3 regions of the Lysinibacillus sp. GW823-FHT06C08 genome follow, and region 1 is predicted to be linked to each of the others. Evidence: riboswitches for the same ligand, from Rfam matches in the RefSeq annotation. Region 1 holds a riboswitch; each other region holds the start of a gene.
What was found. A riboswitch is a leader RNA that binds a small molecule or an ion and turns the genes downstream of it on or off. The one in region 1 is predicted to bind cobalamin.
Positions count from the first base shown of each region.

Region 2: another riboswitch for cobalamin. It lies ahead of AC1Q6O_RS04965 (glutaredoxin family protein); the one in region 1 lies ahead of mmgD (citrate synthase).
Region 3: another riboswitch for cobalamin. It lies ahead of AC1Q6O_RS09320 (ABC transporter substrate-binding protein); the one in region 1 lies ahead of mmgD (citrate synthase).

Region 1 covers NZ_JBXAHN010000008.1:218,456-228,495, reverse strand. The annotation lists gene AC1Q6O_RS18255 (YczE/YyaS/YitT family protein) at 1-504, shown strand, start outside; gene AC1Q6O_RS18250 (enoyl-CoA hydratase/isomerase family protein) at 621-1,679, opposite strand; gene AC1Q6O_RS18245 (enoyl-CoA hydratase-related protein) at 1,694-2,479, opposite strand; gene AC1Q6O_RS18240 (acyl-CoA dehydrogenase FadE) at 2,490-4,148, opposite strand; gene prpB (methylisocitrate lyase) at 4,194-5,108, opposite strand; gene AC1Q6O_RS18230 (bifunctional 2-methylcitrate dehydratase/aconitate hydratase) at 5,151-6,584, opposite strand; gene mmgD (citrate synthase) at 6,683-7,804, opposite strand; cobalamin riboswitch at 7,995-8,189, opposite strand; gene AC1Q6O_RS18220 (NUDIX hydrolase) at 8,421-8,906, shown strand; gene AC1Q6O_RS18215 (ABC transporter ATP-binding protein) at 8,954-9,769, opposite strand; gene AC1Q6O_RS18210 (ABC transporter ATP-binding protein) at 9,772-10,040, opposite strand, start outside.
Region 2 covers NZ_JBXAHN010000001.1:1,060,587-1,070,626, reverse strand. The annotation lists gene AC1Q6O_RS05000 (YwhD family protein) at 392-907, shown strand; gene AC1Q6O_RS04995 (ferredoxin family protein) at 907-1,143, shown strand; gene AC1Q6O_RS04990 (glycoside hydrolase family 5 protein) at 1,303-2,586, opposite strand; gene dut (dUTP diphosphatase) at 2,736-3,173, opposite strand; gene nrdF (class 1b ribonucleoside-diphosphate reductase subunit beta) at 3,185-4,153, opposite strand; gene nrdE (class 1b ribonucleoside-diphosphate reductase subunit alpha) at 4,141-6,234, opposite strand; gene nrdI (class Ib ribonucleoside-diphosphate reductase assembly flavoprotein NrdI) at 6,231-6,590, opposite strand; gene AC1Q6O_RS04965 (glutaredoxin family protein) at 6,587-6,811, opposite strand; cobalamin riboswitch at 6,929-7,108, opposite strand; gene AC1Q6O_RS04960 (NAD(P)/FAD-dependent oxidoreductase) at 7,732-8,637, opposite strand; gene AC1Q6O_RS04955 (chitobiase/beta-hexosaminidase C-terminal domain-containing protein) at 9,117-10,040, opposite strand, start outside.
Region 3 covers NZ_JBXAHN010000002.1:309,765-319,804, forward strand. The annotation lists gene AC1Q6O_RS09315 (elongation factor G) at 67-2,007, opposite strand; cobalamin riboswitch at 2,184-2,370, shown strand; gene AC1Q6O_RS09320 (ABC transporter substrate-binding protein) at 2,535-3,530, shown strand; gene AC1Q6O_RS09325 (precorrin-3B methylase) at 3,583-4,260, shown strand; gene AC1Q6O_RS09330 (S9 family peptidase) at 4,332-6,320, shown strand; gene AC1Q6O_RS09335 (class I SAM-dependent rRNA methyltransferase) at 6,408-7,604, opposite strand; gene AC1Q6O_RS09340 (alpha/beta hydrolase) at 7,666-8,583, opposite strand; gene AC1Q6O_RS09345 (dihydrofolate reductase) at 8,745-9,221, shown strand; gene AC1Q6O_RS09350 (HIT family protein) at 9,280-9,774, shown strand; partial or broken gene AC1Q6O_RS09355 (transposase) at 10,032-10,040, shown strand, end outside.

The DNA.
Region 1 (10,040 bases):
ACAGTTGGTAGCTGGGAAATTATATTGGCCATTATTTTAATAGGCTGTAATTCCATACTAACTAAACAAAGGCCCGAATTTTTGGGCTTTATTACTGCTTTTATTACGGGAATTGGGATTGATTTGTGGTTATTTTTGTTACACAATCAGTTAACACCTGTAGCTTGGTATAATCAAGTTGTTTGTTTTGGTGTTGGTTTAGTTGTGATTGGGTTAGGGACTGCCACCTATTTACATACGAATTTTGCACCGATTCCTGTTGACCGATTAACATTAATAATTAAAGAGCTAACGAAAAGGAGCATCTTTTTTGCAAGAACGACTATTTATATCCTGTTTTTAGTGCTAGCGTTAATAGTGAAAGGCCCAATTGGCTTTGGCACAATCATAACGGTTTGTTTTGGAGGGTTCATCCTCCATCTCTTTATGCCGATTACTGGTAGAATACTAGATAACATCCTACACCGCTCTACTCCATCTCAAAATGAAGAGCTCAAAAGCTAGTATTCTTGTTTTGAATGGGGGGATGTCATTTGATAAAGTTTTTTTGCCTAGTAGCTGGCAGTCCCCCATTTCTTCCATAAAAAAATCCTGCTACTAACAGGATTTTTAAACGAAATCTATAATGTTACACTGTTTTCTTGAAAAAACCTTTTCTTATCCTCTTCGGTAAATTCTTCTAATGATTGATAGGTATAATGAGGATTTCGATCCTTATCAATGACGACGGAGCGTACACCTTCATAGAAATCCCTATGTCTTAAAAAATTCCTTGCCAAAATGAAATCGGTCTTAAAGCATTCTTCTACTGTTTTTTCACGAGCGTCAATGAGCTGCTGTAACGTAATTTTTAAAGAGGAGGGTGATTTCGATAGAAGCAAGTGCTTCGTGTCACGAGCAAATTCGCTTGGGTCATAGTCTAGGGATTGTATGATTTCCTCTATTGTATTTCTTGAAAAATGATGGTTTATTACTGTTTGAAGCTTCTCAAGTTCACTGTTCGCGGCTGGCTTACCAGAATATTTCTTTATTAGTTGGTTTAAGATTGAGTTTATATTGTTAGAATGCCAGTCCGTCTGTTTTACACTTTGAAGGAAATCAAATAACTTATCACTCGTCATATAATGATCTGCACCATTAGCAAAAAGGACGTCTGCTGCTTTAATAGTGGATGCAGTTAATGCTAGGTAGTAACCAATAAAACCTGGCGCTTTGTTTAAGAAATAGCCCGCTCCAACATCTGGAAAAAAGCCAATATTCATTTCCGGCATCGCCCATTTTGTACGCTCTGTAACGATTCGGTGGCTTGCTCCATAGGTTAAACCGACTCCACCTCCCATGACAATGCCATCAAGACAAGCAATAATGGGTTTAGGATAATGATAGATCACCAAATCCACTTCATATTCTACTTCGAAAAAGTTTTCAGCCCCTTGTAATGCATCTTGACTGGATTGTGCTTGATAAAGTGTTTTGATGTCACCCCCAGCGCAAAATCCCTTCTCCCCTGCCCCTTGTAGTAGAATAAGACGTATTTCATCATTCGCTTCCCATTCTTTTAATTTTTCTCTAATGGGGTTAAGCATGTCAGTGGAAAGAGAATTTAAAGCTTTAGGGCGATTCAATGTAATGATTGCCGCACCTCCATCTTCGACCGAAAATAATACTTCGTTTGCCATGTTGGAACCCTCCTTTAACAATGTTTAAAGTGTGGCTGTCTTTTTTCAATAAATGCCTGCACACCCTCTTTAGCATCATTTGTTAACAATAGCTCAGCAAAACGCGTTCGTTCAAGCTCTAGTCCTTGTTGTAAATTAGCCTTCGTGCTTTGAATTACACATTCAATTGTACGAGAGACACTTGTCATACTTTTACCCTCAACAAAGGACTGTGCAACAGTCTTAGCCGTCATCAAAAGTTCCTCAGGTTCTGTTACGAGTTGGATAATACCGAGCTGTAATGCCTCGTCTGCACTCAATTGTTTACTTGTTAAAATTAATTGGAGCGCCGTTGCTGGATTTGTTATTCTGCTAAGTCGTTGAGTCCCCCCGAATGTAGGGAGTAGCCCAAGCTTTAATTCTGGTAAGCCTAGAATGGCTTGATTCGAAGCAATTCGGAAATGACATCCTAACGCTAGTTCGAGTCCTCCTCCAAGGGCCGGTCCATTAATGGCCGCAATAACTGGTTTCTTCATGGCTTCTACTTCATCGCATAGCGCTTGCCCTGCTTGAGCCATTTGTAATGCTTTGTCCTGTTGGCCAAAGGCTGAAACAAACTCCTTTATATCAGCCCCAGCGACAAAAAATCGGCCAGTGCCTGTAATAATAATGGCACTTGTATCTTCATCCTCCGCTAGCTCTTGGAAAATACGACGCAGGTTTTCAATAGAGGCTGATGACAAAGTGTTTGCAGGTGGATGATCTAAATGAATAATAGAAATAGACCCCTCCTTCGTAACGTTTGCCAATGTATCCATCATGTTGCTCCTCCTAACTAATCATTTTTGGGTTGTCAATGAATGTTCTCGCAAGTGCCCTTTTTTTCATAAATAGATTTTGCTGTAGTGGAATATTTAACTGTCGAATATTATTTAGCAAGCTTACTCGTTTTTGCTCACTGCTTTCAGCAGCCGTAATTATAGTAATCGCACTTTCTTCTATTTTTCGGTAACCCTCTTGGCATAATATGTCTGTCATCAATTGTTTTGTTTGCTCATGTACAGCTTTTTTCGACCTCAGCCAAGCTGATTCCATGACATAGCTTTCCGTGGCTATATCCGCCAACAAACGCATAAATTCTTGCTCCTGCTCGAGTTGAATCTGTGCATTCGTAATGACTGTAATTGCTAGTTGCATCAAATGCTTGGAGAGAAGGATATAATGGTGATTTTTTTCTAATGGTTGACAGTGAATAAAATCATCAGCAATTGCAGTTGTTTGTACATTTTTTTTCCACAGCATTTTAGCCAATGTGAGGCGATTGATTTCATTTGTACCTTCGAAAATACGACTAATTCTTGCGTCCCGATACAAACGTTCCACATCATATTCTTGCATATAGCCATATCCACCATGTATTTGGACAGCTTCATCAGCAATTTTTCCAAGTGCTTCGGAACAATGTACTTTATGGAGTGCGCATTCGAGTGCAAAATCGGATATTTTCTGGACCATCGTTTCCTTACTTCCTGATGCAATAGCCTCATCCATTTTTCCAGCCGTTCGGTATGCAGCACTTTCTGCTCCATAAATCAATACGGCCATGTCAGCAAGTTTTTCCTGTATCATTGTAAAATCAACGATAGATCGTTCAAATTGTCTCCGTCCCTTTCCGTAATTCACAGCTAATTGAAATGCCTGTTTGGCAGTTCCTATATTGGAAAAGGCTAGCTTTAGACGTGCCATATTCAAGATGTTCATAGCGACAATATGCCCTTTGCCAACCTCTCCAAGAACATGATCGATTGGCACTATAACGTCTTCTAAAATGAGCGTTGCCGTTGAAGAGCCTTTAATGCCCATTTTCTCCTCTTCCTGACCTACGGATACCCCTTTAAAGGAGCGTTCGACAATTAACGCAGTCATGCCATTATGCGTCTGGGCAAAAACAACGAAGACGTCTGCTAGCTGAGCATTCGTAATCCATTGCTTTTCTCCGTTTACTACCCATGCTGTACCATCTTCTGTTAATCTAGCATTCGTTTTGGGGCGCAGTGCATCAGAACCTGCATCGGACTCTGTAAGTGCATAGGCACCAACCCATTCTCCAGATGCAAGCTTTGGTAAGTACCTCAGCTTTTGCTCCTCATTGCCAAAATAGACATAGGGTAATGTGCCCACCCCAGCATGGATATTGTAGGAAACGCTGAAAGAGCCCCCAAAACCCATTTTCTCTGCTACAAGACCGGAAATTGTTTTATGGAGCTCGAGTCCTCCATAAGCCTCGGGAATTTCAATGGCCAGTAAGCCAAGATCACCTGCTTTTTGAAATAGTTGACGAGTGATCTCATACTGTTGCTGTTCAATAGATGAAATATTCGGTGAGACATCCTGTTTAATGAAGAGCTCAGCAGTTTTTGCAATGAGCTCCTCTTCATCATGAAAATCCTCTGGTGTAAAGATCGTCATTTTGTCTTCTAGTTGATCCATATGAGTCCTCCTTGAAAGAAAGTGGAGAGAAACCATTCAGCTCCCCTACTTTATTTCCTCCTTAGGTAAAATGGTTTTCGCTAATTCACGATCTAAATCCTCGAATTGATAGTAGGAAATCGTTTCATATAATTCGCTTCTTGTTTGCATATCCTCAACTGCTTCTTGTTGTGTTCCAGTATTTTTTATTAATTCAAATACACGCTCGTATGCTTTCGCTGCAACTCTCATAGACGTAACAGGATAAATGACCATCGAGTAGCCCATTTTTTCAAATTCCTTAGCGGTATAATAAGGAGTTTGACCAAATTCAGTCATATTGGCTAATAAGGGTGCATTTAACTCATTGGCAAATTGTTTAAACTCCTTGTCAGTTTGTAATGCCTCTGGAAAAATAGCATCTGCCCCAGCAGCAACATATGCTTTGGCTCTTAGAATAGCCTGCTCTAAGCCTTCAACAGACCTTGCATCCGTGCGAGCAATAATTACTAATGTAGGGGCTATTTGTTTAATCGTTTTTATTTTTTGTATCATTTCCTCTATTGAAATAAGAGTTTTGCCATTTAAATGTCCACATTTTTTAGGAAGATTTTGGTCCTCTAGCTGTACGGCAGCGACCCCTGCCTCTACCATTTCACGAGCAGTACGGGCAACATTTAATACACCACCAAAGCCCGTATCAATATCCACTAGCATAGGTAAATTAGTAGCCCGAATAATATCACTAGCACGCTGAGCTATTTCATTTGAATAAATCATCCCTAAATCTGGTAGGCCTCTACTCGCTGTATACGCGGCACCCGAAAGATACAGTGCATCAAAGCCAACTTTTTTAGCCATTAAACCTGCCATTGCATCATGTGCTCCGGGTATTTGCAAAATAGCTGAACGAGCAATAAGAGCTTTAAATTGTTCAGCTAATTGTTTTTGTGTCTTCGCTTCTTGAACAATCCACGCCATTTTTAAAAACCTCCTCTTTATTGCGTTCGGAATCCTTCTAAATTAAATAAATAGATTAATAAATTCATGGACAGCAATTTGTTCAAGCAGCTCTTTATTTGCACAAACCTCATTTATTGTATTGAGTTGTTTTTGAGAATAATGCGTACTAATGTTTTGCTGGAATTTATTAATGATCTGAGGAAATGCTTCCTCACGGCGGAAACGATGTCCTAAAGGATATTCACACTCAATTAGCTCGGATGATGTACCATCTTTGTAATAAACTTGAACAGCATTCGCAATGGATCGTTTATCAGGGTCTAAATAGTCGATTGTATATTGGCTTTTTTCCACGACAACCATTTTATTTCGCAAGTCATCAATACGTGGGTCTACAGCCACCTCATCTTCGTAGTGATCTGCTGTAATGTCACCATAAATAAGACCAATAGCTGTAATATATTGAAGGCAGTGATCACGATCAGCAGGATTGTGAAGAGGCCCTTCTTTATCGATAATTCGTATGGCTGATTCATGCGTCGTAATGTTAATGCGGTCAATTTCAGCTAGGCGATTCTTTACTTCAGGATGTAAATGAACAGCACATTCTGCAGCCGTTTGAGCATGAAATTCTGCAGGGTAAGACACTTTAAAGAGGACATTTTCCATAACATAAGATGCAAGTGGTCTCGCAAGCTTTAATTCTTGCTTATTAAAGAGCACATCTTGGAATCCCCAGCCTGGTGCAGATAATGCAGTTGCATAGCCCATTTCCCCTTTCACAGCCATCATTGCTAGTTGTACCGCCCTGCTTGTAGCGTCACCAGCAGCCCATGATTTTCTAGATCCCGTATTAGGGGCATGTCGATAGGTTCTTAAACTTGAATTATCAATCCAAGCATTTGATAAAGCATTGACAATTTCTTGATGAGTACCACCTAAAGCCTTTGTTACTACAGCTGTTGTTGCTATTTTGACAAATAAGACGTGATCTAAGCCAACACGATTTAAGCTATTTTCGAGTGCAAGTATTCCTTGTATTTCATGAGCTTGTATCATCATTTCTAAAACGTCTTTTATTTGGAGAGGCTCTTGCCCTTCTGCAACACCTACACGACTCAAATAATCGGCTACAGCTAAAATGCCACCTAGATTATCAGAAGGATGCCCCCATTCTGCCGCCAACCATGTATCGTTATAATCCAACCAACGGATCATACAACCGATATTAAAGGCACCTTTAACTGGATCAAGGACATAGGATGTTCCTGGAATACGAGTACCATTTGGAACGACTGTACCTGGTACTACAGGACCCAGAAGTTTTGTACATTCAGGATATTGTAAAGCTAAAATGCCACAACCTAACGTATCCAATAAAACATATCGAGCCGTTTCGTAAGCTTCTTCGCTCGTAATCTTTGTGTTTAATACGTAATCCGCAATATCAACAAGAAGCTGGTCTGTCATCGTTTTTTCATTCGTTTTAATCATCTATATCTTCCTTTCAAGGTATGAATTTGATATACTAGTATGCTGATGGGCATTGGTCAGAATGTCCATCAGCTCTATGGCGAGTTGTTAAAACTTGATTATACCGACAATTCTTCAAGGTTATGACGCTCGCCTATATAATGAACACGAGGTCTAAATAATCGATTATTGTCATGTTGTTCGATCACATGTGCACATAAACCAATCGTTCGAGAGCCAAAGAAAATAGGCGTATATAATTCAATTGGTAAGCCCAGCATGTAGTACACTGGCGCAGCATAATAATCTAAATTTGGATACAAGCCTTTTTCCTCCACCATCACTTTTTCACCAGCTTCACACATGTGATATAAGCGGTCATCCCCTTGCTCCAAGCATAATTTATATAAAGCTTCTTTCATGATCTGCGCTCTTGGGTCCATTTTTTTCATATAGACACGATGGCCAAAGCCCATTATTTTCTCTTTATTTTTGAGCTTGTTTTTCAGCATCGCTTCAAAGCCTTCCACTGTCTTAGCTTCAAGCAGCATATACATGACTGCCTCGTTCGCCCCACCATGCAAATTTCCTTTCAATGATGCGACAGCACCAGTTAGAGCACCATACAGATCGGATTGTGTGGAGGCAATAACACGAGCAGCAAAGGTCGAATTCGGCATTTCATGTTCACTATATAAAACAAGTGATTGGTCAAAAATTTCCTCTTCTAATGGTGTTGGTTTTCTTCCAGTAATCATGTAATAAAAATTAGCACTATATGAAAGCTCACTATCCGGTTCTACTACCTCTTGACCATTTAATACACGGTAGCTATTCGCAACGATATTGGGCATTCCGCCTAAAAGTCGATATGCTCGTGTTACATTCTTTTCAGTCGAACGATCATTGATGTGCTGATCATACCCTGCTAACGCTGAAATTCCAGTTCTAAGGCCGTCCATAGCATGTGTCCCATTTGGTAATAAGTTGAAAATTTGAAAAAGCTCTTGTGGAACGTGATAGTTTTCTTTCAATTTATCTTGTAAGTCAGCTTGTTGCTCAGTAGTTGGTAGGTTTCCGTGCAATAATAAATGGACAATATCTAAATAGGAATATCGCTGAGATAGTTCAATCAAATCATAGCCCCGTATAACAATTTGGCTTCCTACTACGTCTAAGAAAGACAGTTTTGTTTCCGCAGCAATAACTCCATCAAGACCTGGTGAATACGTTAACTCCATGAATTACAACCCCTTTGTTTAATCATTCTTGTAAGCGTTACCATTCAAACTCGAAAGAACAACAAAAAAACAACTTCTACCCCTTTAGAAGTTGTTAATCTACAAAAGTATGACAGAACAAAAAACAGTGAACTTACATCCATTCACAATCATCATACAGTAGCTAACACCTCCCTATCCTCGTAGGTCAATTGATGCTTATTTAGCGGCAGGTCTCCTGACTTATCATCAACATTCCTATAACACCTTCCCGTTTTGATGAACAAAACAGTGGCCACGTTATGGAACTCCTACATACAGTTGCGGGACAGTGTTGGACTCACACCAACTTCCCTTTTAATCAAATGGAATCAAACCCATTTGAACCACCAAAATTTAGCATATTCAATTTGTCTTTTTACCTTAACATAGAGGTTTCCAAACAATCAATATAGGTAAAATTCAGAAAAGACTGATTATAAAAAGCTATTTTTCATTTTTGACGAACTATTCTGCATATTTAAGCATTATTTCGCTCAAAAAAAGATTGTTAATCAATCCCAATGAAGCTATATTTATGAAGTCTACTTTAAAAAAGCGAATTATTTTGCATAACGATGAAACGTGGAGTGACGGGATGGGCTATATAACAGAATTAAGAAAGCTTATCGGTAATAGACCGATTATAAGCGTCGGTTCGACAGTTCTTGTTGTTAATGATGATAAGAAGATACTCTTTCAACATCGTTCAGATACGTTGGATTGGGGATTACCTGGCGGCTCAATGGAAATAAACGAAACATTAGAGCAGGTTGCTGCTCGTGAACTTTATGAGGAAACTGGACTCGTGGCTACAGAGTTTGATTTTATCGGTGTTTTTTCAGGACCTGATTATTACTACTGTTATCCGAATGGCGATGAAATCCATACAGTCATTCACCTGTATAGAGCTAAACATGTAAGGGGTGTATTGGAAATGAAAGATGGTGAGAGCTTAAGCCTCACTTATTTCAGTAAGGAAGAACTTCCGAATAATATGGAACAGAGGACGGTCGCTCTCTTAAACAACCTAGAAGGTAAAATATGGGGGTTCGAAAGCTCCTTTACGAAGCTTTCCAAATAACAATGTAAGAATTTTAATAAGGACTTTCTTCGCAAAGACATTCCAGTTCATTCTAAAGTATTCTTGTGAATTCTTTCGCGAGGGTGAGTGGGTAAAATCGCGTTGTATAGCTCAAGTGATGCGGAATGCTTAAATGGTTCACCTTTCATACTTTCCTCTACTAGCTGACCATTTTGCATGACAAGGATGCGATCTGAAATAAAGCGTGTAGCCTGTAGGTCATGAGAAATGAAAATGTATGCAAGTTGCAAATCCTTTTGTAGTGTCTGTAGTAATTGAATGATATGTTTTTGCAAAATCATATCTAAACTACTAATGGCTTCATCTAAAACAATTAATTTTGGGTGTAAGGCAAGCGCTCTTGCAATGTTAACACGCTGTTGTTGTCCTCCGCTAAGCTGGGAGGGATACTTTTCGGTAATAGATTTGTCTAACTCTACATGATCAAGTAATTCCTTTACCTTATAATGTCTCTCAGCTGAGCTATAATGCTCGAAATTTAGGTACGGTTCCTCTAAAATTTGAAAAATGGTCTGCTTTGGATTTAATGAATGATAGCTATTTTGAAAGACTGCTTGTAAATCTCTCCGTATCATTTTTTTCTGTTGGCTAGTGGCATCATAAAGATTAACCCCTTGAAATAGAATCTCACCGGCTGTTGGCCTTTCCATTCCTAATATAATTCGGCCCAATGTGCTTTTTCCTGAGCCACTTTGTCCAACAATCCCTAAGCATTCCCCCTCCTGAAGTGAAAATGATACTTTCTGTAATACAGGGGCATCCTGTCTTCGCTTGAATATGAACGGTCTATGTGCATAGTTCTTCTCAATATATCTCACTTCTAGTAGCTTCAATTTTTTCACCTCTAAAACATAATTCGGGATTGTAATAGTTTTTTTGTATAAGGATGCTGAGGTGCATCAAAAAAATCATAGACATTCGCTTGTTCAATTATTTCCCCCTTATACATCACGGCCACGTCATCAGCAAGTTCAGCAATAACGCCTAAATCATGTGTCACAAGAAGGATGGCTGCCTGTGTTTCCAAGCGAATACGGTCAAATAAGGTCAATACCTGCTTTTGATTGACTGTATCAAGAGCTGTCGTTGGTTCATCAGCTATATATACCGAGG
Region 2 (10,040 bases), on a different contig from region 1:
TTTCCTCTCATTAAATCTATTTAGTACCAATTCTACTCTTTCTGTATGACTCAGTGAAATTTATTTATCGAAATAGACATTGTCAATTTTCTTATTTATATAAAGTTCATAAAAATGTAAGCGAACATCAATTTACCATATCATAACAATTCAGACGTAAGTCCGAAGACAACAAAGGATAATAAGTTGTATATTTCAGTTATACTTTTGAATTAAAAAAGTATGAGGAGAAATCCTTGGCAACCATTACGTATAGTATAAAAATTACTACTAAAACGTTCAATTAGATTAATTTATAAAAGCTATACGTAATGAATTTGCTTTTTAATACTATACATTGTTTCTATTTGCGACACCTGTAAATGTTGTAAAAAGTGTGGGGGTGTTTTCTATGAAAGAAAAGATACATTTTACCATCTTAAGTAATGATTCAACAGATGGAGATGGAGGGTATGGAGTAGGTACCCTTGATTTAAATAATGTAACGCCTGTTATTATAGATTGTGAAAAAGAACACGTATTTATAGACTTAGAAGCCTTACATGGGCGAAGTATTATTGAAAAAAAAGTGCGTTTTTCACCAGATTTAGCTCATGCTAGTGACGATTATAATCGATATTGGATCGTTTGGGTAGCGCTTCAGGTAGGGGAAAATGGACCTTATTATGCGGGATGTACCGCAAGTGAAGTACGGGTATCAAAAGAAGAACGCCGCATTAAACTTGGCTATAAATCGTTGCCAGAGCAAGTAAATTATTTAGATAAAGCACTTAAAGGGAAATTTCTCCTAAATCATGTCGATACAAATTCAAAAAAACTACTTTCCCAATTTTTATCTGAATTTAATAAACAGTATTGGACACACTCACCTGAAGAATTAAAACATCAATTATGGGGGGATTTGTAATGGCTTTTGTAATTACAGAATTATGTAGGGATGAAAAAGCAGCCGTTTGTTTAGATGTCTGTCCCGTAAATTGCATTGTGAATACGGATACTCAATATGTCATTAACCCTGATATTTGTATTGATTGTGGCGCTTGTGAATTAGTTTGCCCCGTAGAGGCTATTTTTTTTGAGGATGAATTGCCTGATGAATATAATTCTGCAACTCTACTAGCGCGTAACTATTTTCGAAACTAAATGACAGGCAATGACTATCTTTTATTACCTGCAACAGCAAGATATTGATTGAAAGATGGACTGATTTAAAGCGCCGAATGTCAGGCAAAAAAGTAGTACAAACGATCGTTTGTACTACTACATATAATTTCTATTTGATCTTAGCAGAGAACAATCATGTTACTTGTTCAGATCTTTTTTCAGGACCTCCCAAATAGAATTATCTACTTCTATTGCTTTTCTATCAGGTAGTTCTCCAATTGCCCGCGCATCCCAATAGGCCTCTTTAACAGGTTTATTACCTAATTCAAAATCCATAGCATCCCACGTGTCTTCACGAAATGCATAAAATGCCCAGTGCCAGCCGTAATCATTAAAAATATCAATTAAATCCTTCATATATTGATCCGCTCCATCAACCATTCGGTTAATGCCAAACTCTTCTGCAATAATTCGGTTGTTTGGTATATTGTGCTTTTCTGCCCATTTAGCAACGGGTTCTATAAAATCTTTTAATGAAGTTTTATTAAACATTTTTTCATCTTGATCATTCCCGACTTTGACCTTACCAGGATAAGTGTATGTGAATCCTTTTTTTCGATTTTGGCTCGTCATTTCATACGGTTCATACATATGGAAAGCATACAGCACATTTATGTCTTCTATTGGTTTTAAATAGTTTATTGCCCAAGGTGTAGCAAATAAACCCGAATCTAAAATAATGGGTGTATCCGCATCTACAGATCGTATAGAATCTACAATCGTTCCATAAAGCCTATTTAAATCTGCTGGCGTGTTTTCTATCTTGTTGTACCATTTGTCATAGTCTTCTGTCCAAAAATCATTAAATCCTGTGGCTGTTTCAGGATGTGGTTCATTAATTACGTTATATCCTACCACTGCGGGGTGATCTTTTAAGCGCACGGCAAGATCTTTCCAGAAAAGCGCTGCTTGCTCATGATAGTTAAAATCTTGCCAAATTCGGTCATCATTTTCATAGTTATTAAACTGTCTCCATCGGTTTCCGGGAAGACTAAGAACAGCCAGTACAACTTTTGATCCTCTTGCATATGCTGCATCTAAATCTTCTTTTAACATCTTGAAATCATTTTCAACTATTCCCTCATACTGATCTGCATTGCCGATTAAAAAATCTTTATTAGGAGTAGCATCAGGTTTATCTTCAAATAAAAAATCTCTTTCTTTTGCCCATTTATCAGGCGCTAAACGGATAAATTCAATGTTGAATTCATTAGCCTCTTCATAATTTTCTGGCAGAGAAGTGGAATTCATAAAATTTGTACCTTTTCTTTGCTCATCCCAAAAACCATTTTGCATCTGTGGCGTTGCCAGTTTCTCTTGTTTCTTTTGTTTTTCTTCTTGCTCCACAGAACTACAGCCATTAGCAAAGACGACTATTAAAGCACACCAAAGGGAAACTATCATGTTGAACTTATTTTTCATTCGTTTCCTATATTTATTTCTCTCATATTATCACCTCATGTAAATCGTACTGAACCTACGTTACACGAATGTGACAATTTTAAAAAAATAAAAAGGATTGAGTTCAGTATCAAACTCAATCCTGACATACGCCTATTTAAAACTTACTCTTATTTTGTACCACTCGCTCCAAATCCAGAAGTTCCACGAACCGTTTGAGATAATTCATTGACTTCCAGTAGTTGAATAGTAGGGACAAATTGAATCACCATTTGGGCAATTCGCATAGATTTTTCTACTAAGAACGTATTTTGACCATGATTAATTAAAATAACACCAATTTCCCCTCTATAGCCTTCATCGATTGTTCCTGGGCTATTGAGCACTGTAATACTATGTTTTAAGGCTAGTCCACTTCTTGGTCGAATTTGTGCTTCCGTTCCTTTAGGTAATTCAATTTGAATGCCTGTTTTAATTAATTTAGTCCCACCAGCGGGTATCTCTACAGTTTCAATGGAATAGAGATCCATCCCAGCATCACCGGGATTAGCTTGCATTGGTAGCATTGCATCTGCATGCATTCTTTTAATTTTTACTTCTACGTTCATTGTTCTTCATCCTAACGATTAAAATTAAATGTGTCATCTGTAATTGGCGCTACTTTTGCTTTGGCATAGGTAGCCCCCTTTTGTGAAAAGAAATCATATGTGGAGCCCTCATTACGAATTCCATTCATGACAATCGGATTCACTTCTTCTTCAGGGAACATGGCTTCAAAGCCGACATTCATTAAGGCCTTATTAGCATTATAACGCACATAGGCTTTTACCTCAGGCGATAATCCTGTCTCCGCATAAATATCCTCGGTATATTTCATTTCATTTTGATATAAATCCAGCAATAATTCATAACCCCATAATTGTAAGGATTCTTGTTTTTCTTTAGAAAATTGCTTATATAAATTTTGAGCAAAAAACCCTACCGCTACGCCATGAATGGACTCGTCGCGCAAAATGAGAGAAATAATTTCAGCACTGTTTCTTAAAAAACCTTGTCCACCTAAGTATAATGGGTAGAAAAATCCAGAATAGAAAAGGAAAGATTCAAGCATAACGGATGAAAACATCGCTTTCCATAAGCTCTCAGAGTCCCCTTCTTCTATACTATTATAAATATCCGCAATCTTATTTGCCTTATATTGTAAATATTCATTTTTCTTTACCCATTCAAAGAGCTCGTCTATCTCCTCGTTTGTACAAAGCGTTGTAAATATATAAGAATATGATTTAGCATGTATTGCCTCAAATGCATCAAAAACGGTTAATACAGCCTTTTCCTGTAAATCGTCTGTATAAGCAGCAACACGATTCATCCCTATATTCGTCTGAACGGTATCAAGCAAAGTCAGTCCTGCAAACACTTTTTTATATGTGTCCTGATGCTCAAAACTTTTCCACTGTTTAATATCTTTACTCACAGCAATTTCTTCAGGAAACCAAATTTGCTTCCATTGCTGGTCCCAGAAAATTTGGGCAAGTTCACTTGTTGCCTTATTCCAGTTGACTGCCTCATACACTATATTTGACATGCTACACACTCCTCTAAGCTTTGTAATCGTTGACGAACATAGTAAACGGACTTAATCCCTTTAACCCATGCATAAATGTATACTTTAGCTAGTTGTTCTGTTGTCCAATTGTCAGTGACATAAAGAGTCATTGAAATACCTTGGTCAACGTGTTTTTGAGAAGCTGCGTATAAATCAATTAAATCATAAGGATCAACATCATAGGCCTCAACATATAAATGACTGTTTTCGTTTGTTAAATGTGGCATTGGATAAATCGTGCGACTATCTGCATAATCACGGACCTCTACACGCTCTGTACAAGGAGAGATGGATGCCGTACAGCTACGAATATACGAAATACTGCCGGTTGGTGCTATCGCTAAACGATAGGAATGAAATAGACCATATTCCATAACATCTTCCTTTAATAATTCCCACATTTTATTAGTGATAATTGGAATGTTGCCAAGTGCTTTTAACACAGCAGATGATAGCTCTTCTTCATTCTTATTTACATATTGATCAAAATAGCTACCGGAAGCATAATCGCTATCTTCAAATCGGTAGAACGTTTCTGCTTTTTCTTTAGCCATTTCCATCGATGATTTAAGAGAATAATAGTTCATTGCTTCCATAAAACGGTCCATGAAATCAATAGAATCTTTCGAGCCATACATAATGCCTTCCGTAACAAGATGTCCATGGAGATTCATACAACCTAGCCCTACTGAGTGCATTAATCGATTCGCTTTTGCCACCGATGGGACATTTTTGATGTATGTCATTTGTGACACATTTGTTAATAAGTGCATAGCTGTATCGATTAATGTTTCAAAATCATTTACTTTACTCGCTGCATGAATATCAATTGACCCTAAATTACACGACACATCTAACCCATATTCGTTTGGTTGATCTTGATCTGTAATGACACTAGTTTCTTGAACTTGCAAGATTTCAGTACATAGGTTTGACATTTTTACACGACCGATATTTTTTAGTGGATGTACTTCATTGACATTATCATCAAAAATTTCAAAAGGATAACCTGATTCAAATTGAGCTTTTTTCACCTCAGTATAGAGTCTACGCGCATTCAAACGTTTAATTTTACGGATTTTAGGATTATCAAGTAGTTCATAGTACATTTCTGAAATTGAAATTTCCGACATTCGTTTACCATATACTTTAAAAATATCATATGGACTAAATAACACTATATCTTTATCACGTTTCATCAGATCGAAGAAAATACTTGGAATAATAATTCCTGTTGATAGTGTTGCGAGGCGAATTTTATCATCAGCATTTGGTTTTTTTGATGAAATGAAATTCTCTATATCTGCATGGAAGATATTTAGGTAAACAACTCCTGAGCCATTTCGTTGACCGAGCTGATTAGAATAACTAAATGAATTTTCTAATAGTTTTGCAACTGGGATAACTCCACTTGCACGGTTTAATATTTCTTTAATTGGATCACCTAAAGGTCGTAAATCCGTTAAGTTGACCCCGACCCCTCCGCCTAGGCGTGATAGCTCTAAACAATAACCAATATTTTCAGCAATGCTATTCATAGAATCATCCATTGATAATTTAAAGCAACTGACTAATTCACCACGGGCTTTTTTCCCACTATTTAATGCAGTAGGTGTTGCAGGCTGATAGGCTTCCATCATTGCTTCAACAGAACGCTTTGCTAGTACAGTGTTTCCTTGTGCTAAGTACAGGGCAATAATGACAATACGGTCCTCATATTTTTCTAAGATTTCTTCACCATCACGACTTTTCATAGCATAGCTGTCATAAAATTTGCTTGCACTCATAAATGATGGGAAGCGGAAATTATAATCATATGCTTTTTTGTACAGCATCTTTATAAAATCCATCTCGTACATGTCGATAAAATCTTTCTCGTAGTAACCCTCATCCACTAAATAGCGGATTTTTTCCTCTATATCTATAAAATAACGTAAACGTACGTTGACATATTCTAAAAAGTAGCGGCGAGTAGCCTCACGGTCCTTTTCTAACTCTAGTAGCCCTGTTGTACTATAACGATTCAGTACGTCATTATTAAGCTTTAAATAAGTTTTCATCCCATTACCCTCGTTTCATAAAACATTTGTATTGCTTCATAATCTGTTTGATTGCCACGCAAATCTAACTTCCTCACTAAGGGTACATGATAGGTAGTAGCAATTTTTTCCCCAGCAGCGCCAAAGACATGATGTCCGAAGTTACTATTGCCACTAGCAACTACTCCTTTACAAAAATCTCTATTTTTCTCTAAAAAACGTTGCACTTTTGCTGGAATGTCACCTAAGCCATCTGTATATGTAATTAAAAGATAAGGCTTATTCAAGCTTAATTCCTCAGAGAGTTCAATAGATTCTGCCCTTAATTTAGATACTACATTACGGACATTTCCTGTACGACTAGCGTAAACGATCATAGTGTAATCATCTCAATACGAGAAACAATTTCCTGAACCTCACCTATAAATGTTTCATCTACCTCTAAAACAGGCACACTTAAAAAACCTGCATCTATAATTGTTTGTTTAGCTTGTTCATCGTGATCAATATTAACAATTTCAGCTTCAAGTCCTGCTCGTTGTAATTCGGATTTTACCCAAAGGCATTTTGGACAGATTGTTTTCGTATAAAGTTTCATAGTAATCCCTCTTTTCATAAAATAAAAAAACTACCTCTTCTAGAGAGATAGCTTAAATGGAAACGTTAACATACTAAAAATACTGACGTTCCCATCTCTTAATCCCCGAAGAAATGATAAATTTGTTTTATATAGGCAGGTCTCCTGGCTTTGCTTCAATCTCTGATTTCCTTCCCATGCGAATGCACACAGTGGTTACAATCATCGTCAGCTTCACAGTTGCGGGGACAGCGTCGGAATAGTACCGAACTTCCCTATTAAACTACATATAGTAGTACCTACACAAAACGAACACAATATATTGTTTTTCGATAGTTTTAAGTGTACCATCCTTTATATAAAAAGTAAATCGAGAAATAAAAGTTCATCAATTTGAGACTATTCATATTTTCTGACATAACCTTGTAGAACGAACTAAAACATAATCATATAAAAATATAACCATGTAGCGATAGCATTATTTTATTAAAAAATAGGAACAAAAATAATAGTCGCTTATTTACCTAAAAACGTAGCCACCCTAGTAATTTTATACATAAAAAAGGCATCTTCCTTTACAGTAAAGATGCAATTATGTCTAAAACTATGAGTATGATGTAAATCTCGCATCCTACTCTATACATCCTATCTTCGTAGATTTTTTATTGTACTAGTCTAAAGTAGGACTCCTCTCTTACGATGATGACACATTTTAGTAGTCGTCATAACATTACGAAGACTACTAAAATGTGCTCAACATACAGGTGAGAGGCAACCAACGGTTCTACACTTTTCAGCTAATTTACAATGAATATGTACCTTTTCTAGTTATTCTATATTTATTTATAGTATAACATATCCAAGTTCATTCTCCGCCAGCTTGACTAGTCATATTCAAAATAGCTGATGAATTTTATATGACTCATCAGCTAACCATAAATTTAAAATCTTTCTATTGTTATATCCATGTTTATGCTTGAAGCAGCCTTAAAGCCTTCCGCAGCTGCAATCATTAAAGAAGAGGGACCACCCTTTTCCGTTTCACCAGCAATATATATTCCAGCCGCAGTTGTTCGTCCAGCACCATCAGTCATAATTGTTCCGTTTTCATCAACTTGACAATTTAGCTGTTTAGCAAATTTATTGGGACGATAAAAACTTGGCACAACAAAACCACCCGCTCTTAAAATATTGTCACCTGTTTCTAATTCAACACTAGATAAGTTACCATCATCCCCATGTAAATCTTTAATAGCATTTGTATACGCCTTAATTTTCTTTTGTTCAAAATCATTTTGAATCTTCTTGGAAAGTTGATGACCATTCGTAAAAACAATTAAATCCGGTGACCAATTAAAAACCAATTTCGTCATATGACTAATATGCTCCTCGTTTTCTGCAATGATAGCCAATGGCTTGTCTCGCAGCTCCCAACCATCGCAATATGGACAGCTAAACAAACTTTTACCATAATATTGTCTGATTTGCGGGAGTGGAAATTCCTCTTGTATTCCAGTAGCTAACAGTATTTTTTCAGTTACATAAGTTTTACTTTCCGAAGTATTGACTAGAAATAAACCAGTTATATCATCTTTAATTATTTCTATGACGGTTTGATCCATCATTGTTATAGAAGGATAAGATTCTATATCTTTACTTGCGAGATTCTTAAATTCTTGTGGCTTTATCCCATCTCTTGTTAAAAAACCATGTGACTCCTGAGTTACACGATTTCGATTTGTTCCATTATCAACTAGTGCAACCTTTCTGCGCGCTCTTCCTAATGTTAAGGCAGCACTTAACCCAGCAGGGCCTCCACCTATAATCATACAATCGTATTGATTCATCATTATTTCCCTCCATATCACAATATATTACAGACCTTTAATATCTGTAATTAAGACAAAAGACATCTCTAATTATATGTATGATATCTTTTTCATTCCATTTGTTAAGCCAATTATATATGAGTCATTGATCTCAATAAAAAAGGATAAAGTTTAGTTGGTTGGGTCTAATCACTCTATTAAGGACTTAACATATCTATAATATCTATTTAGTTTTTTCTCGTCAAATTTTTCGTTTTCATGCCTAAAATACCGACTAAGCACCGTTAGTTGAAGTACATCTATTCACTTTATAAAGGTAATTCTTTTTATCTATTTTATGAAAATGAACCCACTCTCCATTTTTCATAGATATTGATGAGATGAGAAAAGTAAAAGCCACTCCAAATGGGTTTGGAATGGCATACTGATCTTCATGAATATAATCCATGCAGTTTAAATTATTGACATATGCCTAACATTCTTACTGCAAGTAGTTATTACTTAAATTCAATTTCCTCAGCAGAAGCCCCTTTTGTATACGTTATAGTCGCTCCAGCAGGTAAATTACGAATTTCTTTTACATTTTTTCCTTCGATAATAATTTCACCAATTTCCGTACCTTTAAAATCAATAATCGCATTTCCTTTTTTAGGACTGATTGTTACAGTTTTGTCTGCAAATCCTTCACCATGGAATTCGGCATATTGACTAAATACTGAAATTCCATTTTTAATATTAGTATTTTTTCCTAACGTTAATGAAATGCTTGGACGATTCATTATTAATTTACCAGTCTTATAGTTATTAAAGCTATATACATTTTCAGGTACTATTGGTGTTGGTATTTCTTCTTTTCCTGCTTTCAAATCAATTTGAACTAATACAGGGTCATGATCCGATGCTCTCCCCTGCGCTTCTGTAAAGTTCGCATTAATATGAATCAAGTCTATAGCCGTAACGTTAGCAAGATTATTCGAAACTAAAATATGATCCAACACTTGATTGTTCCCTTGGAAGAAGTACGTAAAACGATCAGTCTCTGGGGCTTTATCCACCATATTCGTTAAAACATCACCTTTTAATGTTTCAAGTGCTGGTGTGAATTCAAAGTCATTCATGTCCCCTGCTACAATGATATTTATATCCGGATTGATGGCAAGACCTTCATCGATAAAATCATTGATGGCTTGAGCAAGCTGAAGACGTTTTGTTACTGATTCTAACACTGGCGGCTGAGTTGGTCCCCAAAGTGAACCATCGCCTCCTTTAGAATTTAAGTGCGCTCCTATAATGACTACATGCTCTTCCTGGAATTTGAATTCCGCCGCAATTGGTTTACGTGTATCTGCAAATTTAGTTGGATCAACAAAGCCTGGATTTAAAGCAAGGCTTCCATCTGCTGTCCACCCATTCGCTTGGTC
Region 3 (10,040 bases), on a different contig from region 1:
TTGTAGGGATATTCTACCTTCATCTGAAGTACTAGTTCAACAGATTTGCCATGCTAGTACATGAACTTAGCTCTGACAATGCATGGCTGCTTGCGCCTCTTGCCAAGGGACAGAATAGCCTTTACCTTTTGAACAAAAAATGCTGGAAGAACTGTATTCAGGGTCGGCATTTTTATCATAGCCTATTTGAGATATTACTTCTTCTGCATGATGACACACATCATAGCCATCAAATTGGAGGGTAAGCGCACCTTTCCCATTTGTATAGGCGGCAAAAATCGTGCTATAGCTCATGAAGGTCGCTACTGGTGCACGTCCTGTTAATACAACGTCTGTTTCAGTGAGTACAGGGTCGTCGAAGGTGCCAGCAGCCTGTTGAATGTCGGTCATCATACGGCCAATAAAGTCATTGGAAGCCTTCATTTTAAAGCGATAATACGGCTCAAGCAGGACGTTCTGTGCTTGTTCCAGTCCTTGGCGCAGTGCTCGGAAAGTGGCTTCTCGGAAATCACCGCCAGACGTATGTTCATTATGTCCACGTCCCGTTAAAAGCGTAAAATGAATATCTGTTACTGCGTAGCCTGTGAGTAAGCCATGATGATCACGTTCAAACAAATGCTTCTCTACGAGGCGCTGGTTGCCCACTGATAAATCATCTGCATGGCAGGCATTGCTAAAGGTAATGCCAGTCCCACGTTCATTTGGCTGCATTAATAAATGAATTTCTGCATAATGCTTAAGTGGTTCAAAATGTCCGTAGCCTGTAACGGTTGTCGCAATTGTTTCCAAATATAATATTTGCGGCTCTCCAAAAGAGATGTTTAATGTAAAGCGCTTCAATAATACTTCTATCAGTACCTCTAACTGAATGACACCCATTATATGCACATGGATTTCCTGAAACTTTTCCTGCCATACGACACGCAATGATGGCTCCTCGGCCTCTAGTAGACGGAAAATCTTTAATACTTCTTTAATATGTTGCTCACCCTCATATTGAACTTTTGCCTGTAATGTAGGGACAAGCTCATAGGGCTGTGATAGCGTGTTACTGCCAATGCGATCGCCAATGTGTGCCTGGCTGAGCCCTTTAACAGCGAAGATTTCACCAGCCTCAACATGCTGAACAGTTTCAAAACGGCTGCCGTTATAAAGACGAATTTCTGTTACTTTCTCTGTAAGGTCTCCAAACGTAAATTCATCTCGAACATGTAATTTGCCTGTTAAAGCCTTGATGAATGTTAAACGCTGATGGCCATCATGTCGTATTTTAAAGACCTCTCCTTGAAACGGTGCTTCCGGCTCGAAGTGAGTACCCGTTATGAGTGGAAGTTGAGCAATCAATTCTTGAATGCCTTCATCTTTTAATGCCGAACCAGTAAAGCAGGGGAAGGCAGATTCATTTTTAATCATCGATTGTAGGTGCTTCATACACAGGCCATGCTCCAATGCTTCATTCAAAAAGGCATCCAGGAGCTTTTCATCACGCTCCGCCAGCCATTCCATGATTGTGCTGGAAACATAATTCTCCTGAAGTGGTTCATCGACGAATAATACATGTTCCGAGAAATCTTTATGGAGCTGGGTCATCACAGCCCTTACATCTGCTCCGTCACGATCTATTTTATTAATAAAAAAGAATGTAGGGACATGATAGTTTCGTAAAAGCTGCCATACCGTTTCAGTATGACCTTGAATACCCTCTACCGCACTTATAATAATGATGGCATAATCCATGACACGGATGGCACGCTCCATCTCTGGGGAGAAATCGACATGTCCTGGTGTATCAATCAACGTATATGTATCGTCGCCAATAGTCATGCGTCCTTGCTCGGCAAATATCGTAATGCCCCGTTTGCGCTCAAGCTCATGATTATCTAAATAGGCATCCTGATGATCGACACGTCCCCGCGCTTGAATACTATTTGTATGAAAAAGCACTTGCTCAGAAAAGGTTGTTTTTCCTGCATCAACATGAGCAAGAACCCCAATCGTCTTGTACATAATAAATCCTCGTTTCTATAAGTAGCTATCTTCTCATTGTATCAGAATACTAGCACAATTATTTCTTGTAAAATGATTCGTCTTTTTGTCGAAATAGTGCTAATATAATGATGATTATATTTTTTGCATTCTATTACTGATTGCGAATTAACGCATGAACTGCTAGTCTATCAATAGCATAATTAGAACATATTGGTGCAAATGGCATTTGTCATTTGCTTAAAAGGGAAATCGGTGCAATTCCGATGCTGTCCCGCAACTGTAAATGGGGAGTCTATACAGCATGCCACTGTAGTTTAACTATGGGAAGGCGTATAGATGATGAACCTAAGCCAGGATACCTGCCAGTATATGTATGTTAACTAAGAACCACGAGGATGGGGATAGTGATAAAGGTACTAATACCGTTTTTTCACTATGCAACTCTCTTGGCGACAAGAGGGTTTTTTTATGCCCTTCCAATTATCCTAGTAGCAAAGAAGTCTCTGATTTCTTTCTATATTTATGACAACAAAGGAGAAAAGGACATGAAAAAATGGAGAAGTATATGGCTAGTCATGGTCATCGCCTTAATCGCTGTATTAGGAGCGTGTGGCGCAAAGGACAAGCCTGAATCAGCAAAGCAAACTGAAAAAGTTGAACCGTCTGAGGCGACAACAACTGAGGTCATCATTGAAAATAATGAAACTACCCAAACCTATAAGGAAGCACCTAAAAAGGCCATTAGCTTAAATCAGCATGTAACAGAAATTATGCTTGCATTAGGCTTAGAGGATTCCATGGTAGGGACAGCTTATTTAGATGATAAAATCTACGAGCCGCTTCAAGCAGCCTACGATAAAGTTCCAGTTCTTTCAGATCAATACCCAACAAAGGAGCAAGTCATTGATGCCGAGGCAGATTTCTTGTATGCAGGCTGGAAAAGTGGCTTTGGTGAGAAAGGTGTTGGAACACCAGAGGAGCTTGAGGAATTAGGAATTCATACGTATTTACATACGGCTTCCAATATGACAAAGCCAACATTAGAAGATATTTTCACGGATATTCGTCATATCGCGGAAATATTCCGCGTGGAAGATCGCGGTGAAGCATTAATTGAACAAATGACAAAAGATGTCGAAGAAGTTCAAGCAAAATTACCAAAAGACAGTGAAAATTTACGTGTGCTAGTCTTTGACAGTGGTGATAAAGACGTATTCACGGCTGGTCAAAACTTTATGAATGAGCTAGTAACAATCGCTGGCGGTCAAAATATCTTTGGAGATGTGGAGTCAGGATGGACAACGGTATCGAAGGAAGATGCAGTAGATCGCAATCCAGAGGTGGTGGTTGTCATTGATTATGGCGAAACAACTGCTGAACAAAAGATAAAATTCTTAAAAAATGATCCAGCGTTGAAGGAAATGGAAGCAGTCAAAAATGATCGCTTTGTCATTCTTCCACTTTCAGCGGCATCTGAAGGGGTACGTGCTGCAGCGGCCATTCAAATTTTAGCCAAGGGCTTCTACCCAGCCAACTTTTAAAAACATTCGAGCTAGCGCTTTGCTAGCTCCTTTTTCTTAAGGAGCGATAACAATGAATGCATTTCGTCAAAACATACCAGATAAAACGTTCGAAACTCTAAATCAGCAAGGTGGTTATGCACGATTAGCGGTAAGCCCTGGCATTATTAATAAGCATTATACGCCAGCCCAATTTCAAAAAATAGCTGAAATAGTAGGGGAGAAGGGGGCCATTAAATATTCGGCCTCCTATAGCATATTATTATCGATCCCCTCTAGTGAACTGACAGAAGCGACCCATGCCTTACAGGAGGCTGGACTGTTTGTTGCTTCCTCAGGACCTCATATTGCCATGAAGGCATGTGATTTTTGTGATGGAGAAAAAATGGAGGCAGTTCCTCAAACAGAACAACTCTATCAGGCATTGGACGGTATAACTGTGCCTGCAAGAGTACGAGTCAATGTGAATGGCTGTGCATCGGCTTGCTATAATCCTACATATGATGATATTGGTTTAGTCTATCAGCATGAGAGCTTTGATGTTTATGTAGGAGCCATCCCTATGGGGGCGAAGGCACAGGCGGGTACTCTCTTCGCGAAAAGGGTAGGGATTGATCATATTGAGGATTTTTTGCTACAAATCATTCGTCTCTATCAAAACCAAGCTCGTTCCAATGAACCTTTTTATAAATTTTATCGCAGAACAAAAATGAATGCTGATTGGGAACTAGTAAAAAAATCAATAGAGTAGCAGGAAAAATACTTAGGGTGTCGAAATATTGTAGTAGAGCATAGAAAATGACAATACAAAGGAGCAAGAACATGACAACTAAACAAGGGATTCAACCAGAAGATCTTTATCACTTGAAATCAGTGGCAGATCCACAGCTCTCACCTGATGGGACTGAGGTAGTTTATGTAGAGACACGTATTGATGAGAAGAAAAAAGACTATGTATCTAACTTGTTTTATTTAAATTTAAAAGACAAACGTCCTCAGCAATGGACATATGGTAACGATCGGACAAGCTCTCCTGTCTGGTCGCCAGATGGCAGTCAAATTGCTTTTTCTTCGACAAGATCAGGCAAGCCGCAAATTTTTGTACTGTCGAAAACAGGGGGAGAGGCGAAGCAAGTGACGTATTGCAAAAACGGTGCGTCAACGCCTGTCTGGTCTCCTTGTGGAGAGAAAATTGCCTTTTCAGTTTTGCTAGGTAAAGATGAAACTATCTTAGACAAAGCTGAAGATGACAAGAAAGAAGAAAAAGAACTCAAGCCACTCGAAATCGATAAGATGAAACATAAGTCGGATGCGGGTGGATTTATGGATATGGACCAGCATACTCACATTGCCATTGTCGATTTAAAATCTGGTGACTTAAAGCAAGTGACAGAAGGGAACGAGGATTTCCATCTGAGTACATGGTCGCCAAATGGCAGTTATCTTACGTACTTAGCAGATCAAGCAGAGGACTTAGATTTTTCGTTTAATGCGGATATTTATTTATTCGATTTAGAAACAAAACAGAGTCGCAAGGTAACAGAGGGGATTGGCTCCTATTACCAAACGTCCTGGTCGCCTAATAGCCGCTTCCTTTCCTTTGTTGGAGGAAAACGTGAGTTTGAAAATGCCACACAAGCGAAGCTATGGATTTATGATATGGAACAAAATCTGCTAAACTGTGCAACAAGTGAATTTGATGCCCCTGTCGGTGACTATGTCATCGGTGATTTCCTGCAAGGGGTAGCAGCACCAAGTGTACAATGGATGAATGATAATCATAGTTTCTATTTCCAAGTAACGGATCACGGCAATGCGGCAATTTACTTTGGGAATGTAGATGGTGAAATTTATCCAGCTATTCACGATGATCAATACGTTTATGGTTTTTCATTAGATGCTCAAAATGATCAAGCCGTTGTCGCCATAAGTACGACAACGAATCCGGGCGATTTATATTACGTCAACTTAAAAACGGGTGAAAAAGAACGATTGACGACAGTCAATGAAGACGTTTTAAAGACGAAAGAGTTAGCTGTGCCAGAGAGCATTGAGTTTGAAGGAGCTGAGGGCTGGAAGGTCAATGGCTGGATCATGAAGCCAGTGGGCTATGAAAAAGGGAAGAAATATCCTCTTATTCTTGAAATCCATGGTGGTCCACATGCGATGTACGGCAACACTTATTTTAATGAATTCCAAATCCTAGCTGCTCAAGGCTTTGCGGTGCTGTATACAAATCCGCGCGGAAGTCATGGCTACGGACAAACGTTTGTGGATGCAGTACGTGGTGATTATGGTGGCAATGACTATCAAGACCTAATGGCTGCAGTGGACTATGCTTTAGAGCAATATGAGTTCATTGATCCAACTCGACTAGGTGTAACAGGTGGGAGCTATGGTGGCTTTATGACCAACTGGATTGTTGGGCATACCAACCGCTTTAAGGCAGCAGTTACACAACGCTCTATTTCAAACTGGATTAGCTTTGCAGGAGTGAGTGATATTGGCTATTACTTTACAGACTGGCAAATTCAAGCGGGGCTCGAAAATATAGAGAAGCTATGGCATCATTCACCATTGAAATATGTAGACAATGTTGAAACACCATTGCTTATTTTACATGGTGAAAAAGACTATCGTTGTCCGATTGAACAGGCGGAGCAATTATTTATCGCCTTGAAGTATCGGAAAAAAGAAACGAAATTCGTCCGGTTCCCTGAAGCTAATCATGAACTGTCAAGAAGCGGAAAGCCAACATTAAGAATTCATCGTCTCGAATATATACGAGATTGGTTTGTGGAAAAGCTTTAAAAAAGAGGTGGCTTAGGAAGTGAACATACTTCTTAAGCCATTTTTTATAGAAAAAAAGAACCACAGCAAAGTGTGATTCCAGATGAGTTAGTCCATTTTTTGAATAAAAACGACCTTCAAATAATTAAATTCAGGATATTCACGAGGCACACGGAAATCCTTTGGTAAACCGTATTCCTCTACAATTTTATAGCGTGTACGAGTCTCTTTAAATGCTTGGTCGATAAACCCTTTAAACTTTTTCATACCGAAGCTTGCGTTGTTTGTGGAAGCCACAATAATGCCATTTTTGGCTGTAATCGCAATCGTATCCTTCAGTAATTTTGGATAGTCCTTCGCCGTTGAGAACGTCATTTGCTTTGTGCGGGCAAAGCTTGGTGGATCTAATACAACAAGGTCAAATTTTAATTCGTGACGCTGTGCATATTTAAAATAATGAAAAACGTCCATTACTTTTATATCCTGCGCTTCATAATCAATTTGATTGACGCTAAACTGCTCAATCGTTTTGGCTAAACTGCGCTTTGCAACATCGACACTTGTTGTTTTAGTAGCTCCTCCAAGCGAGGCTGCTACAGAAAATGCCCCTGTGTAGGAGAAGGTATTTAGCATATTTGTTGTGCTCGCATAGCGCTCACGAATAGCTAATCGTACTTCCCGTTGATCAAGGAAAATTCCAGTCATCGCACCATCATTTAAATGGACTGCATAGGTCATCCCATTTTCCTTAACCATGATTGGAAATTCGCCAGGAGTCCCCATGACAAAATCATCCTGTTCCATATATTGCCCTTTACTATCGAATCGTTTTTTCTCATAAATGGCCTGGTAGTTGATGGTTTCAGCAAGCGCCTCATAAACGACTTCTTTCAATGAGTAAATACCCTCGCTATACCAACTCACCATATAGTAGCCATTAAAGAAATCGATCGTTAGGCCACCGATACCATCACCCTCGCCATTGAAAACACGGAAGGCTGTTGTATGTTCATTCTGGAAGAATGCTTCTCGTAGCTGTATAGCTTTTTTGAATTTTTTAATGAAAAAAGCTTTATCAATGGTTTCATTTATATCTGTCGTCAGGACCCAGCCAATCCCTTTATTTTGAATACCGTAGTAACCTGTACCAATAAAACGATTATGGTGATCCATCAGCTTAAGTAGAGTCCCTTGCTCGTAAGGTAGTTGTCGTGCATCCACTGCATCTTTTGAAATTAATGGGTAGCCTTTTTTTAATTGATCAGCAAAAGGCTGTTTTATTTGTAGTGCAATTATTTGTGTCATGTTGTCATCCTTTAAAAACGTTTTGCTTTATTATCGCACTGTTTGGATGGGATAGCCAAACTTATTTCAGGAATTCAGCAATTTTTGCCACCGTTTCGATTGTTGCCTCTTCAAAATAATTCATTTTGCTAAAATAGCTATGAATTAAACCAGACATGGTTATATGCTCCACAGGTACTCCAGAGTCAGACAATTTTTGGGCATAACTTAAACCTTCATCAAAGAGGACATCTGCCTCTGCTGCAATGAGGAGTGTTTTAGGCATACGTCTTACATCCTCGAGCAGTAGGGGAGACACCAATGGATTTGTAAAGTTCAATTCATCTGTATAGTGTTGAGAAAACCATTGCATGCCCTGTTTATCTAGGCCGAACTTTTCTCCATAAGCCTGATAGGAAACGGTCGTAAAATCCACATTCGTAACAGGATAAATGAGTGCTTGTGCTTGCAATGATGGTCCACCTGAAGTTACAGCTAAGTAGGCCACGACCGTTGCTAAATTTCCGCCAGCACTGTCCCCAGCCACGGTCAACCGAGCAGCATCGCCACCATATGCTTCGATATGGTCATGCACCCATACTAAGCTATCGTAGGCATCCTGCAATGGAGTTGGAAAAGGAAATTCAGGAGCCAAACGATAATCCACTGAAACGACAATTGCTTGCGCTTGGTCTGCTAAAAGCTGACAGCCAGCATCAACAGACTCTAAATTACCATATACCCAGCCACCGCCATGATAATAAACAATAACAGGTAATGGTTGATCATGAGTAGGTATATAAAGTCGTAGCGTAATTTGAGCCCCATCACGCATGGTAATTAGTTGATCTTGCATCGCCGCTAATATTGGCTTATGGGGTGATTGCCATGGCGTAACCGTACGCATCGCGCGAGCTTCCTGTGGTGTAACTTGATAGTAGGGTGTAGCAACTTGTTGATCTTGAATATAATGAACAGCTTCTTTTCTTAAAGTAGTCATCCTCATCAGTCCTTTATCGTGACGTTTATTACTTACATTATAAACTATTCATATAATTTTACTAGGATTTAATTTTAGAAAAAGAAAATTCTTTCATAATAGAGGTGAAATCAACGAATTGTGTTTATAATAAAAGGGAAGAAAGTATTTGGAGGGACAGTATGATTTCTTTAATTGTGGCACATGATGACAACCATGTAATTGGTTATAATAACGGAATGCCTTGGCATTTACCGGGAGATTTGCAGTATTTCAAAAACAAAACAATGGGCAAGCCAATGATTATGGGACGAAAAACGTTTGAATCCATTGGTCGTCCACTACCTGGACGTCGCAATATTGTTATTACACGAGATGAAAATTATCACGCAGAAGGCACTGAAACTGTGACGAGCCTAGAAGAAGCAATAGCGATAGCAGGGGATGTAGAGGAAATCATGATTATTGGCGGTGAGCAAATTTTCCGTTTATCAATGGAAATGGCAGATCGCTTATATATTACAAAAATCAATCATTCATTTCAGGGCGATACCTTTTTTCCGAGCTATGAGGAGAAGTTTGTAGAGGTTTCTGCTGAACAGCCCGAAACAGCTTCAGAAGGCTATACTTTCCAATATCAAATTTTTGAGCGTAAATAACATGGGAAAAGCACGGTTTTGATAGACCGTGCTATTTCTATATTTAGGGGAGATATTGATGCGCAACATACGATTATCGAGTGGAGAAATTGCTCAAGTTGATTGCTTGAGCTGTGCCATCATAAGTGGACAGGTCAAGCCCAATGGTGGTGTTATCATTGAAACGGATTATTTTCACGCCCACCAGGATGTAGCTTATCCAATCAAGGGATTAGTTATTTTAGCTTCAAAGCGTCACATCCATTGCTTCGATGAATTAAATAATGACGAAAAACTGGATTACATCAATCTCTTAACAAAAATTAGACAAGCTCAAAGGGAAGTATTGGGCATTGAATACGTTTATTATTTTTACAACGAAGATACGACTCATCATTTCCATACTTGGATGGTGCCCCGCTATGAATGGATGAATGCATTCGGGCGATCCGTTGAATCCTTGAGGCCAGTATTACTTCATGCCAGAAATAATTTGAGTAATGAGGAGCATGAAAAAGAAGTAAGGGAAGCTATTGAGCTTTTAAGAGAATCCATAAAAAATCGCTCCTTATGAAGAAGGGCACTGAAAAAGTCCATATCTTTTTTTTCATTTGGCACTGTGACTCTACTGTTGTTTTCCGAAGCATTCCGCTCGCTTTCCGCGGGCGAGCGCCGAGTCTCCTCCTACGCTTCGCTTCGTGCGGGGTCTCGTCTGTCTCGCTTTCCCGCAGGAGTCGAGCGATGCTTCTCCAAACAACGCAATGTATCATTCTATTATTTTAGTCACACTTTCCTTTATAATAAAAAAATGAATATGTAGGTGGTGCCCCAATGATTTCA